Regions from separate parts of the Aeromonas sp. 160P genome, predicted to be linked through region 2. Evidence: riboswitches for the same ligand, from Rfam matches in the RefSeq annotation. Region 2 holds a riboswitch; each other region holds the start of a gene.
What was found. Region 2 has a riboswitch for cyclic di-GMP ahead of ACY8FN_RS19595 (glycosyl hydrolase family 18 protein). Riboswitches for the same ligand answer to the same signal wherever they lie in the genome.

Region 1: another riboswitch for cyclic di-GMP. It lies ahead of ACY8FN_RS03160 (immunoglobulin-like domain-containing protein); the one in region 2 lies ahead of ACY8FN_RS19595 (glycosyl hydrolase family 18 protein).
Region 3: another riboswitch for cyclic di-GMP. It lies ahead of ACY8FN_RS07615 (glycosyl hydrolase family 18 protein); the one in region 2 lies ahead of ACY8FN_RS19595 (glycosyl hydrolase family 18 protein).

Annotation. Positions count from the first base shown of each region.
Region 1 covers NZ_JBUXKV010000001.1:660,592-665,737, forward strand. The annotation lists gene ACY8FN_RS03150 (putative bifunctional diguanylate cyclase/phosphodiesterase) at 1-473, opposite strand, end outside; gene prlC (oligopeptidase A) at 680-2,722, opposite strand; cyclic di-GMP riboswitch class I at 3,184-3,268, shown strand; gene ACY8FN_RS03160 (immunoglobulin-like domain-containing protein) at 3,316-5,146, shown strand, end outside.
Region 2 covers NZ_JBUXKV010000001.1:4,218,221-4,223,366, forward strand. The annotation lists gene ACY8FN_RS19595 (glycosyl hydrolase family 18 protein) at 1-1,790, opposite strand, end outside; cyclic di-GMP riboswitch class I at 1,889-1,976, opposite strand; gene ACY8FN_RS19600 (glycosyl hydrolase family 18 protein) at 2,492-5,086, opposite strand.
Region 3 covers NZ_JBUXKV010000001.1:1,599,427-1,604,572, forward strand. The annotation lists gene ACY8FN_RS07605 (SDR family oxidoreductase) at 1-203, opposite strand, end outside; gene ACY8FN_RS07610 (OprD family outer membrane porin) at 345-1,787, opposite strand; cyclic di-GMP riboswitch class I at 2,626-2,708, shown strand; gene ACY8FN_RS07615 (glycosyl hydrolase family 18 protein) at 2,824-5,146, shown strand, end outside.

The DNA of each region.
Region 1 (5,146 bases), 3.6 Mb from region 2:
AACAGCAACGCCAGCTCGCGGCCCGCCAGTGGCCCCAGCAGCCTGAGCAAGCCCATCACCCGGCCCATATCGGTTTGGGGCTGGCGATAGAGCAAACTGCAGACACCTATGGTCTCGCCGTCAGCATTCTTGAGGGCAATCCCGACATACGCCCGGGCTTGCCACTGGCGGGCAAGTGGCATCTCGGGGAACAGCTGTAGCAGACGATCGCTGAACCAGGCCTCGCCCTCCTGCCAGGTAATAGCATCAGGGGTGGTCGTCAGTTGCAGCGTCAGGGTATCGGGGTCAAGGGAGGAGGGATAGGCCGCCTGTACCGTCAAGTGGGTGTCATTGAACGCCCCACTGGAGATCAGGACGACATCAGCCATCACAGCAGCGGCGATTTCACTCACAAAAGTATCGAAATATCCCCGCCCGCTCGAATGAGCCAGACTGGAGATGATTTGATAGACGGAATCGAGAGCTCGCCTCATGGCAAGTGGCTTTCTCACCTTGACTGATTAGAACACGACTCTACTGAAGAGCCGCGGGCAGTGCAAATATGCAGTCAGCAAGATATTAAAAAGACTCGAAAAAAGGGACCATAAGGTCCCTTTTTGTCGCACCAGTCACAAATTGACCCTACAAGGTCATAAATATGTACCTGCTTGAAGCTCACCCCGGTTCTGGAGGAGAGATATCACGCAGCGATCCCGCTGTGGCGCAGCAGGGCATCCACCTTGGGCTCGCGGCCACGGAAGGCACGGAACAGCTCCATTGGCTCTTTCGAGCCCCCCTTCTCCAGAATGTGCTTCAGGAAGGATTGGCCGGTGACCGGATTGAAAATCCCCTCCTCCTCGAAGCGGGAGAAGGCGTCAGCAGAGAGCACTTCAGCCCACTTATAGCTGTAGTAACCCGCCGCATAGCCACCGGCAAAAATGTGGGAGAAGCTGTGCTGGAAGCGGTTGAACTCGGGTGGCGTCATCACCGCCACCTGACTGCGCACTTCAGCCAGCAGGTTCGGGATTTGATCCGGGTTGGCCGGGTCAAATGTCTGATGCAACCGGAAGTCAAACAGAGAAAACTCCAGCTGGCGCAGCATCTGCATCGCCGCCTGGAAGTTGCGGGCCGTCAGCATCTTCTCCAGCAGATCAGCAGGCAGCGGTTCGCCGGTCTCATGATGGCCAGAGATAAAGGCCAGCGCCTCGGACTCCCAGCACCAGTTCTCGAGGAACTGGCTCGGCAGCTCCACCGCATCCCAGGCCACGCCGTTGATCCCGGCGACACCGGCCACGTCGATGCGGGTCAGCATATGATGAATACCGTGACCGAACTCGTGGAACAAGGTGACCACTTCGTTGTGGGTAAACAGCGCTGGCTTGCCATCCACCGGGCCGTTGAAGTTGCAGGTCAGGTAGGCCACCGGCTTTTGCAGCGAGCCATCCTGACGGTAACGACGACCCAGGCACACATCCATCCAGGCGCCGCCCTGCTTGTGTTCACGGGCGTAGAGATCGAGGTAGAAGCTACCACGCAGCTCATCCTCGGCATCGAAGATGTCGTAGAAGCGCACGTCCGGGTGCCAGGTATCAATGCCGAGACGCTCGCGCACCTTCATGCCAAACACCCGCTTCACCACTTCGAACAGCCCCTTCACCACCTTGCTGGCGGGGAAGTAGGGGCGCAACTGCTCGTCGGAGATGGAGAATTTGTGCTGCTTGAGCTTCTCGGCGTAATAGGCGAGATCCCAGGCGGCCAGCTCGCTCTGACCATGTTGCTCGGTGGCGAAGGCGCGGATCTCCTCCAGCTCGGCTTTGCCTTGCGGCAGGGATTTGGCCGCCAGATCGGTGAGAAAGCTCACCACCTGTTCGGTCTTGTCCGCCATCTTGGTCGCCAGCGACAGCTCGGCATAGTTGGCAAAGCCAAGCAGCTGGGCCAGTTCGCGGCGCAAGGTGAGCAGCTCGCTCATGATGGCGGAGTTGTCCCACTTACCCCCGTTGGGGCCCTGATCCGAGGCGCGAGTGGTGAAGGCCTGATACATCTCGGCACGCAGTTCGCGGTTGTCCGAGTACATCATCACCGGCAGATAGGAGGGGATATCCAGAGTGAACAGCCACCCCTCTTTGCCCTTGAGTTCGGCCATCTGACGGGCAGCAGCCCGCACGCTGTCGGGCAGACCGGCCAGTTCGGCTTCCTCGGTCACCGGCTTGTGCCAGCCCTGGGTGGCATCCAGCACATTGTTGCTGAAGCGGGAGGCCAGCTCGGAGAGACGGGCCTGAATTTCGCCGTAACGCTGCTGCGCCTCGGCAGGCAGACCGATACCGGAGAGGCGGAAATCGCGCAGGGTATTGAGGATTTCCTTGCGCTGGGCGCCGCTCAGCAGCGGGAAGTCATCGCTTTGGGAGAGGCCAAGATAGGCTTGATAGAGCCCTTCATGCTGGCCGACATAAGTCTGGAACTCAGAGAGCAGCGGCAGGCAGGCATCATGTGCCACTCGTAGCGCTTCGCTGTTAAGGACGGAATTAAGGTGGCTGACCGGTGACCAGATCCGAGCCAGACGGTCATTGACCTCTTCCAGCGGGGCAATCAGGCTATCCCAGGTGTGGGTTTCATTCTGGGCCAGCACATCGCTGATCTTCTGCTTGCAGTCAGCGATCGCCTGCACCACGGCAGCTTGCACCTGCTCTGGCTGGATCTGGCTGAAAGGGGGCAGTGCATCCATTGTCAGCAAAGGGTTATTCATCCCGGTTACCTCTTGTTAGGTCTTGAACAGACCGCTTTATCAGCTCTGTATGGTTTTCTAACATGTGGGCAACCCATGCAATAATCAAGCTGGAATCACACTCCAGCCCCCTTTTTGCCATCCGTCTCACAACCGGGGTGCCGCCAGCCAGCCGGGGGCCACCTCGCGTCAGCTAATGACACAGGCCGCAGCCCTTGTTCCCCATCATTCCCGTGCTACTGATAGGCATGCCACCGGTGGCGAGCATCAGGGTAAATTCCTCACCAACCCTGTGGCCATCAGGCTTTCCCCCCTCTTCGAACATCCTGTTATTTAAACAAAGACCCTCTGGAACACTTTGAATTATTAACTTTTTCCAAAATGTGACATACAGAAGAGCACGTTGATTAATTTATCTTCCCTCTCCTACCATATGCGGCTAATTTGGGGGGCCACTTGATTGTCTGTGCCACACAGAGGTCGGGTGAAAAAGGCAAGGTGGCTCGAAAGACCACCACGCAAAGCCACCGGTCTAAGGGATTTTCCTATGACAGCGGAGCTGCCCCCGAAGCCCATCCCCTGATGGGCCTCCTTTTGCAACGTACGGAGCAACAATGAACAAGTTCAAACTCTCCCTGCTGGGCTGCCTGATCGGCGCCACCAGCCCCATGCTGCACGCCGCCAGCGCAGGCCAGAACATGGTCAACCCGCAATCTGGCGTGGTAGTCGGCTACTGGCACAACTGGTGCGGCGGCGCTGGCTACAAGGGTGGCGTCGCCCCCTGCGTCAAGCTCGATCAGGTCAACCCGCAATACAACGTGGTCGATGTCTCCTTCATGAAGGTCTATGGCAGCAACCCGATCCCGACCTTCAAGCTGGATACCGGCACCGGCATGAATGAAAGCCAGTTCATCGAACAGATCGCTGAACTGAACCGTCAGGGCCGCGCCGTGCTGCTGGCACTGGGCGGTGCCGATGCCCACATCGAGCTGCGCACCGGCCAGGAGCAAGCCTTCGCTGACGAGATCATTCGTCTGGTGGAGACCTACGGTTTTGACGGTCTGGACATCGATCTGGAGCAAACCGCAGTCACCGCTGCCAACAACCAGACCGTGATCCCGGCCGCCCTGCGCATCGTCAAAGATCACTATCGTGCCCAGGGGAAAAACTTCCTCATCACCATGGCGCCCGAGTTCCCCTACCTGACCGCCAACGGCCTCTACACCCCCTATCTGCGGGCGCTGGAAGGTTACTATGACTGGATCAACCCCCAGTTCTACAACCAGGGTGGCGACGGTATCTGGATCGACGGCTTCGGCTGGATTGCCCAGAACAACGATGCCCTGAAAGAAGAGTTCATCTACTACATGGCGGACTCGCTGATCAACGGCACCCGTGGCTACTACAAGATCCCCCACGACAAGCTGGTGTTCGGCATCCCGACCAACATCGACGCCGCCGCCACTGGCTACGTCACCAATCCGCAAGATCTGTTCGATGCCTTCAACAAGCTGAAGAGCCAGGGCCAGCCCCTGCGCGGCGTGATGACCTGGTCCATCAACTGGGACATGGGTCGTAACGCCGCTGGTCAGGCCTACAACGAATCCTTCATCAAGAGCTACGGCCCCTTCATCCACGAGCAGGAGATCACTCCGCCGATCGACAACGGCAAGCCGGTGTTCAGTGGCGTGAGCGATACCCGCATCAAGCAGGGCACCGCCTTTGATCCCATGGCCGGTGTCACCGCCAACGACAAGGAAGATGGCGACCTGACTGGCCAGATCCTGGTGGAAGGTTCGGTAGACAACCAGCGCATCGGTCTCTACCCCCTCACCTACAAGGTGAGCGATCGTGACAACAACGTCACCGAACAGCTGCGTAGCGTCGAAGTCTATAGCATGAAGCCGGTATTCAGCGGCGTCACCGACACCACGCTGGAGCTGGGTACCCCCTTCGATCCGATGACCGGCGTCAGCGCGAATGACGAAGAAGATGGTGACCTGACTGCCCAGATCAAGGTCAGCGGCAGCGTCGACAGCAACAAGGTCGGTCGCTACACCCTCACCTATCAGGTGACCGACAGTGCCGGTCAGCTGGTGACCCAGCAGCGCAACGTGACCGTCAAGGAGCAGGGCGCTATCTGTGAAAACGGTTGGGATGCCAAGAAGGTCTACGTCGGCGGCGACATCGTCAGCCACAACGGCAAGAACTGGCTGGCTGGCTGGTGGACCCAGAACGAAGAGCCGGGTACCACAGGTGACTGGGGTGTCTGGAAAGTTCAGGGTGACAGCGACTGTGACGGTGGCAACAAGCCGCCGGTGATCGACAGCAGCGACTTCACCGTTGGCGCCATGGCCAGCGAGTACACCATAGTCAACGGTCAGGTCAGCATCCGTTTCAACGTGACTACCGCCAACCCGGTACAGATCACTGCGACCCTGGAGC
Region 2 (5,146 bases):
GAGGCGGAACCATCCAGCATCAGGGTGGCCGGGCCGGTCACCGCCACATCGCTGCCCGCATTGGCTACCGGCGGCTTGTTGACTGGCGGGGTGATCCCTTCACCATGACCGAGGCCTTCATGCATGGCGTTGAGGATGTCGCCGTTATCGGCATCGATCTCCCAGGAGAAGAGGCCACCCAGCTTGTTGGCCAGCACATACTGGCCCTTGGCCTTGACGGAGCGATCGTCATCATAAGTGATCAGCTCGCCAGTGGAGGGCTTGAACAGGGTCGCCGCTTCTGCGGTCTCGTCGTAGTTGTATTCCCAACCCGCACCCATGTGGTTATTGACGATCTGGCGATAATCGACCACGCCATCTTCCCAGGTACCCTTGATCTTGCCAGTTGCGGTACCGGTGAAGGGATCGTTGCCCTGATAGCCGCTCACCCCTTTCCAGCCACGGCCATAAGCCGCCGCACCGACCACCAGTTTTTCGGAGTCGACACCTTGTGCCAATAGCAGATTGACCGCTTCATTGGTGTTGTAACGCTTGTTGGCGGAGCCATTGGTCGCTTGATACAGGTTGGCCTGATGACCCAGCTGGGTATTGCTCCAGCCACCGTTGTAGTCGTAGCTCATCACGAAGAGGTAATCCATGTACTGCTGGGCAGCCTTGTAATCCACATCTTCAATCTTGTCATAACCGGCACCGATGGCAGAGGTCAGCTCATAGGTGCGACCGGTCTCTGCTTCCAGCTCGTCGAGCATGGCGCGCAGCTCTTTCATGATCAGCACATAGGTAGCCCCATCCTTGGTCTTGTCGCCCAGGTTGGGGTTGGCGCCGTCACCACCCGGAAACTCATAGTCGATATCGACGCCGTCAAAGAACTTCCAGGTCTGCAGGAACTCTTTGACCGAGGCGACGAACACGTCACGCTTTGCCTTGTCATGCATGAAGTAGAAGGGGTCGGAGAGAGTCCAGCCGCCGACGGAAGGGAGGATCTTCAGGTCCGGATAGGCCTGCTTGAGGGCCATCAGGTTACCGAAGTTGCCCTTGTAGGGCTCGTCCCAGGCACCCAGCGTGCCTTGTGGCGCTTGTATCGCAGCCCAAGGATCGTGGATCGCAACCTTGAAATCTTCGCGACCGGCACAGGATTTTTGCAGCGCTCGGAAGCTGTTGCCGTTTTCGATCTCTTTGAGGCTGTCGTTGATGCCATCACCGCCGCAAATAGGGGTGAAGCCATAGAGGATATGGGTCAGGTTCTGTGCCGGGATCTTGTTTACCGGGAAATTTCGACCATAAACGCCCCACTCAACGAAGTAGGTACCGACAACCTTGCCGGATTTGTTGGCATAGGGCTTGTTGTGTTCTTGCAGAGTCGGCTTGAGCGGAACAAGGTGACTACCATCAGTATCGGCAATCAGGATCTCTTTGGCATCAGACAGGGTGCAACCATCGCCGTTGCACAGCGCGACCTGCATCTGATAGCGACCACCTTTGTTCACCTTGAAGGTGGCGGTGCCGGCCGCAGAAGAGGGACCTGACCACACTTCCTTGCCATCCAGCAGCACTTTGGCGGTCTGGCCAATATCGCCACTCCAGATGTTCCAGGTAACGGTGACATCGGCGGCGTCTTTGCGGGTCACCAGTTGGTTGTATGCACTCGCGGAGGGATTGACTTCGACAATGGCAAACTTGGTAGGGCCCCAACCAATGGCGGGTTTACCGGGAGCGGCGGCATAGGCGGCCGATGAGGCGAGCAGGCTACCGACCATCATGGCCAGCAACGCAGGTTTTGGACTTAGCATATTGCTTTCCTTTACGTTATTGAAAAACGAAAGGGCAACGCAACACGACAGGTAACACAAAGATGACCACCCCTTGGCAAAGGCAGTCTGCATAACACTGTGGTGGCCCCGCTATCTTAGGTAAACATGTCCCTTAAACCGGAAGCTTTGCGTCCCGACTTTTCAATCGGTTTGCCCTTAGCACAACTTTATTCTCGGCGATAAATAATCACTGATTGACTATATGGGTATTCAAGGGATTAAACAAATCCGACCATTGCCTTTTCCCTCGAAAAGAAACGCCACAAGTGTTTAATTTTTAAGGGTTAATTGTTTAAAGCCAGATGATTGAAACATACACTTTGTTCACAACAACAGAGGCCATGGCTTGGCCATGGATCGAGCCATAAAATAAACCGATAAAAAACAATAACTAACAAAAGTGTCATTTACGAAATACCACCCTGAACATGAATTAATAATGGTTTTATCAGCGCGCTTTTGTCACCGGCCCCGCAGCCTCCCCCCACCCAATTGACCATTCAGATACGACAAAATTGTTCGTTTGACTTTACGCCCGGGGTCGCCAGTACCGCCCCTAACCAAAAAGTGGCGTGGTGGCCCACTGAATGTCAGAGCGCGGTGGGGTAAAGAGGCGCTGGCACTGATTGCCAGACAAAAAAAACGGGGCATGACTGGCATGCCCCGTGACCATTCAACTCTTATTTACAGCTGGCGGCCCCCACATCCTGCCAGACGTCGTGTTTGCCGGGCTCGCTGCCCTTGGTCCAGTACTGCGCCTTCCACTGACGGCCGTTATAAGTGGTGATCTCGCCACCGTTGTAGGCCACATTGGCATCCCAACCCAGTTGCACCTTGCTCACCAGCAGCCACTGATCCGTGGTGCGGCTCGGCTCGTTGCCCTGAGTCCAGTACTTGGCCTGCCACACCAGCTGGTTGTGGCTCACCTTGTCACCGCTGTTATAGGTGGTTGCCGCTTTCCAGACTGGCCAATTGACTGCATCCGGATCGGTCGCCGTGCAGCCACCACCGCCGCTGGCCGGTTTGACCGTCAGACGGGTTGCCGCGCTGGCATCCAGCCCGCCGTCGGAGACGGTGAGGCTCAGGTCATAGCCGGTGTCGCTGGTCACGCTCGGGCCGGTCACTATCAGGGTGGCGCTGTTCTGGCCTGTCGCGGTGAGGCCTGCCGGCACGCTCCACTGATAGGTCAGGGGATCACCGTTCGGATCGGAGGCGGTGGCCTTGATGGTCACTTGCTTGCCCGACTCTACAGATGCCGTGGCTGGCACGCTCACCACCGGCGCCAGGTTGGCTTGCGGCGCCTTGTTGGTCACCACCACCTGATCCTTGGCACTCAACTGCTGGTCATCGGTCACCGTCAGCTCGAACACCAGATTGATGTCGGCTGCCACGGCGTTCAATACCACGCGGGCCTTGGCTTGAGTGGCATCGAGCAAGCCAGCCTGCGGCCCGGAGATCTGCTTCCAGCTGTAGCTGAGAGCGCTGTTCTCCGGATCGTGAGAGGCCGAACCATCCAGCGTCACCTCGGCCGGGCCGGTCACCTTGAGGTCACTGCCCGCGTTGGCCAATGGCGGCTTGTTGACCGGCGGCGTGATGCCACTGCCGTGGCCCAATCCTTCATGCATGGCGTTGAGGATGTCGCCGTTGTCGGCATCGATCTCCCAGGAGAAGAGGCCACCGAGCTTGTTGGCCAGCACATACTGCCCCTTGGCCTTGACCGAACGCTCGTTGTCATAGGTGATGAGATCGCCGGTCGCCGCCTTGAACAGATAGGGCCCCTCGGCCACTTCGTCGTAACCCTGCTCCCAGCCAGCCCCCATCCGGTTGTTGACGATGTCGCGGTAATCCACCACCCCATCTTCCCAGGTGCCTTTCACCTTGCCGGTCGCCTTGCCGGTGAAGGGGTTGTTGCCCTGATAACCGCTCACCCCGGTCCAGCCACGGCCATACATAGCGGCCCCGACCACCAGCTTGCCGGGGTCAACCCCCTGCGCCAGCAGCTGATTGACCGCCTTGTCGGTGGTGTACTTGGTATTGGGATCCCAGCTCGCCGCATAGAGGTTGGTCTGGTGACCCAGCTCGGTGTTGCTCCAGCCACCGTTGTAGTCGTAGGTCATCATGAAGATGTGATCCATGTAAGGCTGGGCCGCCTTGTAGTCCACATCCTGGATCTTGTCGCCCCCTGCCCCGATGGCCGAGGTGAGCTCATACTGGCGACCGGTCTCGGCCTCCAGCTCGTCGAGCATGGCCCGCAGCTCCTTCATCAGGGTCACATAGGTGGCACCATCGCTCGGGCTGCCCAGTTTCGGGTTGGCGCCCTGTCCGCCCGGGTACTCCCAGTCGATATCCACACCGTCGAAGAACTTCCAGGTCTGCAGGAACTCCTTCACCGAGCCGACGAACACATCGCGCTTGGTTTTGTCACCGAGGAAGTAGAAGGGGTCGGAGAGAGTCCAGCCACCGACCGAGGGGAGGATCTTGAGGTTCGGATAGGCCTGCTTGAGTGCCATCAGGTTGCCAAAGTTGCCCTTGTAAGGCTCGTCATGGGCGGTAAGGCGGCCTTGCGGCATCTGGATGGCAGCCCAGGGATCGTGCATCGCCACCTTGAAGTCGGCGCGGCCAGCACACGCCTTCTGCAGCGCCTGGAAGCTCCCTTCGATCCCTTTGAGACTGTCGTTGAGGCCATCCCCGCCGCAGATGGGGGTGAAACCATAGAGGATATGGGTCAGGTTCTGGGCCGGGATCTTGTCGACGGTAAACTTGCGGCCATAGACCCCCCACTCCACGTAATAAGTCCCCACCACCTTGCCGGACTTGTTGGCGTAGGGCTTGTTGTTCTCTTGCAGCGCGGCCTTGAGTGGCGCCAAGTGGCTGCCGTCGGTATCGGCGACCACGATCTCCTTGGCATCAGACAGGGTGCAGCCATCGGCGTTGCACAGCGCCACCTGCATCTGGTAACGCCCCCCTTTCTTCACCTTGAATTTGGCGCTCCCCGCCGCGGCCGAGGGGCCGGACCACACCTCCAGGCCATTGAGCAACACTTTGGCACTCTGGCCCAGATCGCCACTCCAGAGGTTCCAGTTCACCTCCACATCGGCGGCATCCTTCCGCTTGACCAGATTGTTGTAGGCAGTGGCCGCCTGATCGACTTCAACGATGGAAAACTTGGTGGGGCCCCAGCCGATGGTCGGCTTGCCGGGCGCCGCAGCATAAGCGGACGAGGCACAACATAGACCGACCGCGAGGGCCAGCATGGTAGGTTTTGGACTTGGCATTTTTTTATATTTCCCTATTTCGTTATGTGGACAACGAAAAAGGACAACGCGTCTGACAGG
Region 3 (5,146 bases), 2.6 Mb from region 2:
AGCGCCGCACTGGCGCCTAGCTCGATGGAGGCGGGATCCGCCAGATCCAGCTGTACCGCCAGCAATCCCTGTTGCTGCAAACGGGCCACATCTTCCGCCTTGCGCGCCGAGGCGATCACGGTAAAACCGTGCTGGCCCAGCGCCTGCGCGGCGGCGAGGCCAATACCGCTGGAACAACCGGTGATCAGAACAAAACGGGGCATGATGGCGTCCTTGTAACTGCTGGCAGAAGTGTGCGGGCTGGTGTGCGGATAAAACCCTTATCCGGCTCGCATGTTAGCCTGCCAACCGTAAAAAAGAAAACCGGGCCAAGTGGCCCGGTTTGCTGACATCGTATTGCCTGATTACATGATGGTAAACGGAGCAATGATGTGGAACTTGACGTCACGTTCGGAAGTAAACATGTTCGGGTAATACCAGCTGCCCAATTCGTCTTGTTTGTTGTTGTAATCGGTGAAGTGCAGTTTGAACAGAGTACCTTTCAGCTTGCCATCTTGTACGGTGTACATGACATCGAAGTTAGCTGCCCACTCTTTACCGTCAACACGAGTGCTGTTGCCATTTTCGGCATCCCAGCCGTAAGCACCAGATACACCGACAGTCCAACCAGGCGCACCAACCAGGTCATCCAGAGAACGAGTCACGCCAGCAAACAACGCTTTCTCGTTGTTTTCGTTCCAGTCGGAACGGGAGTCCCACCAAATTTCGTTGGCACCTTGAGAGTTTGCATAGCCAGTAGTCAAACGAGGTAGATAGTTACCCAAATCGCCTTCCGCTTTGGTCCACATCCCCTCCAGACGGAAACTGTACTGGGCATAGTTCCAAGCTGCAGTCAGTGCTTGCTGCCATGCCAGACCGTTATAGTCATTGTTTTCAGTATCAGATCCGTAGAATTGGTAGCTGGTGGAGAGGCCGCCCAGTACGTCAAACTTGTGAGCAAGTTTAAAGTGGTAACTGTCCATATAGCCTTCGGACTGACCGAAGGAACCGGTCACAGCAGTACCATTTTCGAAGGTATAACGGGCAGCTAAGCCGTGGATATAGTCGATGCTATTTTCATCGTTAAATGCAGTACTGCCTGCATACATCGACTTTTTAGAGAATCCAGCAGTCTCTTTAAACCATGGTGCTTTGTATTCATCGGCAATTGCGTAAGTGAGGTAGAGACCGCCAAAGTTGCCTTCGACTTGACCACCACGATAGGTACCCGGCTGATAGGACCAGTTAACACCAATCACACCAGGAACGTACAATTGTGTATAACCACCTTTAGCTGTAACACTGTCACCCAATTTAAATTTCAGTGCCGCGTTAGAAAGGCTAAACCCGCCTTCCGAAACGCCATCCATTTTTCCGCCCCATTGTCTGCCAATGAAGCTGAACTCGTTTTCTTCGTTAACACCATTGGTTTCATCAATTGAAAGGTCGTAAGCACCGAAACCACCGAGATCTAAGCCGATGAAATCCCACGCGTAACCAGAGTTAAAATTCAGGGCGACTTGAGCAGTGGCGTGGCTTAGGTTGGATTTGTATTTACCAGCTTTAGGATTTGGAATTTGTTTGTCTGGGTCGTTTGGGTCAGCCATCATAGGCCCTTCCACGCGCTGACGATCACGCTGGAAGTAGAACAGGCCACCGCTCAGTTTGGCATCATCGGCAAAGGCCTCATAGGATTTGCCGTAGGTTGGGCTCATCATGTCCTGAGCAGCCAATGCCATGCCGGGGGCGACCAGAGCGGCTACCACAGCGGCACTCAAAGCGGCGCGCTTGAAGATCACTTTTTCCATTTTTATTGCTCCTGATTTTATGGACTTAGCTTTTTTTCCGGCAGTTGGCATCGGGCCTACCGCTCGGTATTGGCATTGCAATCAAAACCCCTAAGGGGAAAAAATCTTGTCTTGGTTACCTGCGAACCCGGATGTCTTGGCACATCTGTGGTTGGCGATCCTGATCATCACATGTTGTTTTTTTATGTTCCGATTCTTGGCTATCGGACAACCATAAGAGTACGTTCGCGGTGCGAAATATCAATGAAAAGTTCCCGTCATGTTTCAAAAGTATGACCGAGTGCAAATATTCATTACCGCACCTGCAATCTGTTACATCCCCAGTATCGCGGCAATAAAAGCGTTTTCTCTTGGCTGTAGCCTGCGTTCACACTGGTTTTTATCAATCAGGGTCCGAGTAGAGCAATTAACCTCGTTGTAACAGATAAATTTTCGTTACAAAAAAACTATTCGCCATATGTTTGCCAGCTGTCACGGGAGGGAAGCGAGACGTTTGGGCCTGCTGACTGAGGTGGTGAAAACCTGAGTCATGACACATGATTTAGGTGTTCCTTTTTTATTTTTGCCAGTGATTCCATAGCCTTGGCTCGTTGACCAAGGGCGCGCATTGTCACATTTCTGGCATGTCGTACCAGTGAGCCAACGCACATTACGGGGATGCAAATGAGGGTGATTTTGGTTTTTTTGACTTGGCTAACAGTATGAAATTAATGATAAAAACATTAATTTCGGCTGACTGAAAACGGAGGGGGCGGCGGAAACTCACATATTTTCTTTCGAGAATTAAGATTGAGGCTCTGCAGGTTGCTTCCTATACTCGGCCTGTTCCTCACGGAACCCAGGTAAAGGGCAAACCGGTAGTGATGTCGGGGCGCAATGCCTCCGGTCTTGATCATGGATCCAGATAGCGGGGTTTCCCTGGGTGAGGGTGGTTTTTGTGGCAGGTCCATTGCCAGTTGTCTGCGCCCATCATGCAGGTTGCGATTGTTCTTTGCCTTGGTGACCAACGCCAAGACAAAACAAGGAAGATAACAATATGCGACAGCTCTTCAGACCCAGCAGGCTTGCCATGCTGGTCGCCCTTGCGGCTGCGCCCGCCTGGGCTCAGGCCGCTTATCCCGCCTACAAATCCGGTACTGCCTACAAGGCTGGCGATATCGTCAGCAACGTCGGCGCGCTCTACGAGTGCAAAGAATTTCCCTATTCAGGCTGGTGCGGGGCATCTCCTTATCACTATGAACCGGGCGTTGGTGTGGTCTGGGCCGATGCCTGGAGGCTCTATGGCGGCGAGGTGCCACCCCCGGCGCTCGGCGTAGCTGTCAGCTCACCGGCTGCCGGTGCCAGTTTCAATGAAGGTGCCAGCGTGGCGCTGGCGGTGAGCTTGAGCGGCCCGGTGACTGCATTGGTCAAAGTCGAATACCTCATCGACGGCAAGCTGGTCGCTACGGCGAGCGCCGCTCCCTGGAATGCCAGCTGGAGTGCCGCCGGAGTGGGGGCCCATGCTCTGAAAGCCAGGGCGCTGGATAAAGATGGCAAGGTGTTGAGTGAAGCGGATTCCAGCTTCAAGGTCGCCGCCGTGGTGGCACCAGAGGCGCCCAAGGCGAGCATCAGCAGCCCGGCCAATGGCGCCAAGGTGACGCTGGGTCGCAGTGTGGCGGTGAGCGGCAATGTCACCGATGCCAATAACGATGTGGCCAAAGTCGAGCTCTATGTCGACGGCAAGAAGATGGGTGAAGATACCACTGCTCCCTGGCAGGTCAATTGGACGCCGGATGCCAAAGGCAGTGCTGCCCTCAAGCTGGTGGCCACCGACAAGACCAATCTGAGCGGCGAGTCGGCGGCGGTAACCGTCACTGTCGAAGAGGCCGCGTTGCCGCCAGATGGGGGAAACCTCTCCTGTGATATCCGTCAGATCTACCGTCCGGATGGCTACGAGTGCATGGGGGATGACCACGCCCGTCGGGTCATCGGCTATTTCACCTCCTGGCGCACCGGCAAGAATGGCCTGCCAGCCTATCTGGTGAGCGACATTCCGTGGAACAAGATCACTCACATCAACTATGCCTTCGCGGCTGTGGATGAGCAGAGCCACCTGATCAAGGTGGACGATGCTGCTACCAAGATGACCTGGGACGGCGTGCCGGGTGCCGAGATGGATCCTGAATTCGCCTACAAGGGCCACTTCAACCTGCTGTCGAAGTACAAGAAGCAGTATCCGGACGTGAAGACCCTGATCTCGGTAGGGGGCTGGGCTGATACCCGCGGTTTCTACACCGCCACCACCAAGGGCGACTGCTCGGTCAATACCGACGGCATCAATGCCCTCGCCAACTCGGCAGTCGGTTTCATCCGTCAGTACGGCTTTGACGGGGTCGATATCGATTACGAATACCCCACCTCCATGAAGGATGCGGGCAATCCTAACGACTTCCCGCTCTCCAACCAGTGCCGGGCCAAGCTGTTTGCCAACTACGAGGTGCTGATGAAGACCTTGCGGGCGCGGCTCGACAACGCTGGTTACGAAGATGGCCGCAAGTACATGTTGACCATCGCCTCACCGGCGTCGGCCTATTTGCTGCGCGGGATGGAGAACTTCCAGGTCACCCAGTACCTCGATTACGTCAACTTGATGACCTATGACTTCCACGGTGCCTGGAACAACTTTGTCGGCCACAACGCGGCGCTGTTTGATAACAAGGCTGATGGAGAGTTGGCCAACTGGGGCGTCTATACCCAGAAAGAGTTTGGCGGCATCGGTTACCTCAATGCGGCCTGGTCGGCACACTACTTCCGTGGTGCGCTGGCAGCCGGCAAGATCAACGTCGGTGTGCCCTATTACACCCGCGGTTGGCAAGGGGTCAGTGGTGGCACCCACGGTCTGGGTGGCAAGGCGGCCCTGCCGAGCCAGAGCGATTGCCAACCCGGCACCGGTGGCAGCACCATTCCGTGCGGCAACGGGGCGGTCGGCATCGACAACATCTGGCATGATCTCGACAAGAACGGCAAAGAGATCGGCGGTGGCGCCGTGCCCATGTGGCATGCCAAGAACCTGGAGAACGCGGCCAGCCTCGGCATCACTACCCTGCCGAGCTACGGCACAGCCTGGGGTCTGGATCCCAACAACCCTGCTCACGTGATGCAAGGCAAGTATGTGCGTTACTACGATGACAAGGCCCACGCGCCCTGGCTGTGGAACGAAGAGAAGAAAGTGTTCCTCTCCACCGAAGATGAAGAGTCAATGGGCCACAAGCTCGACTACATCATCAACCGTGGTCTGGGTGGTGTGATGTTCTGGGAGATGGCGGGCGACTACGCGTTCGATCCTGCCAAGAACGAGTACGGGATGGGGGATACCCTGA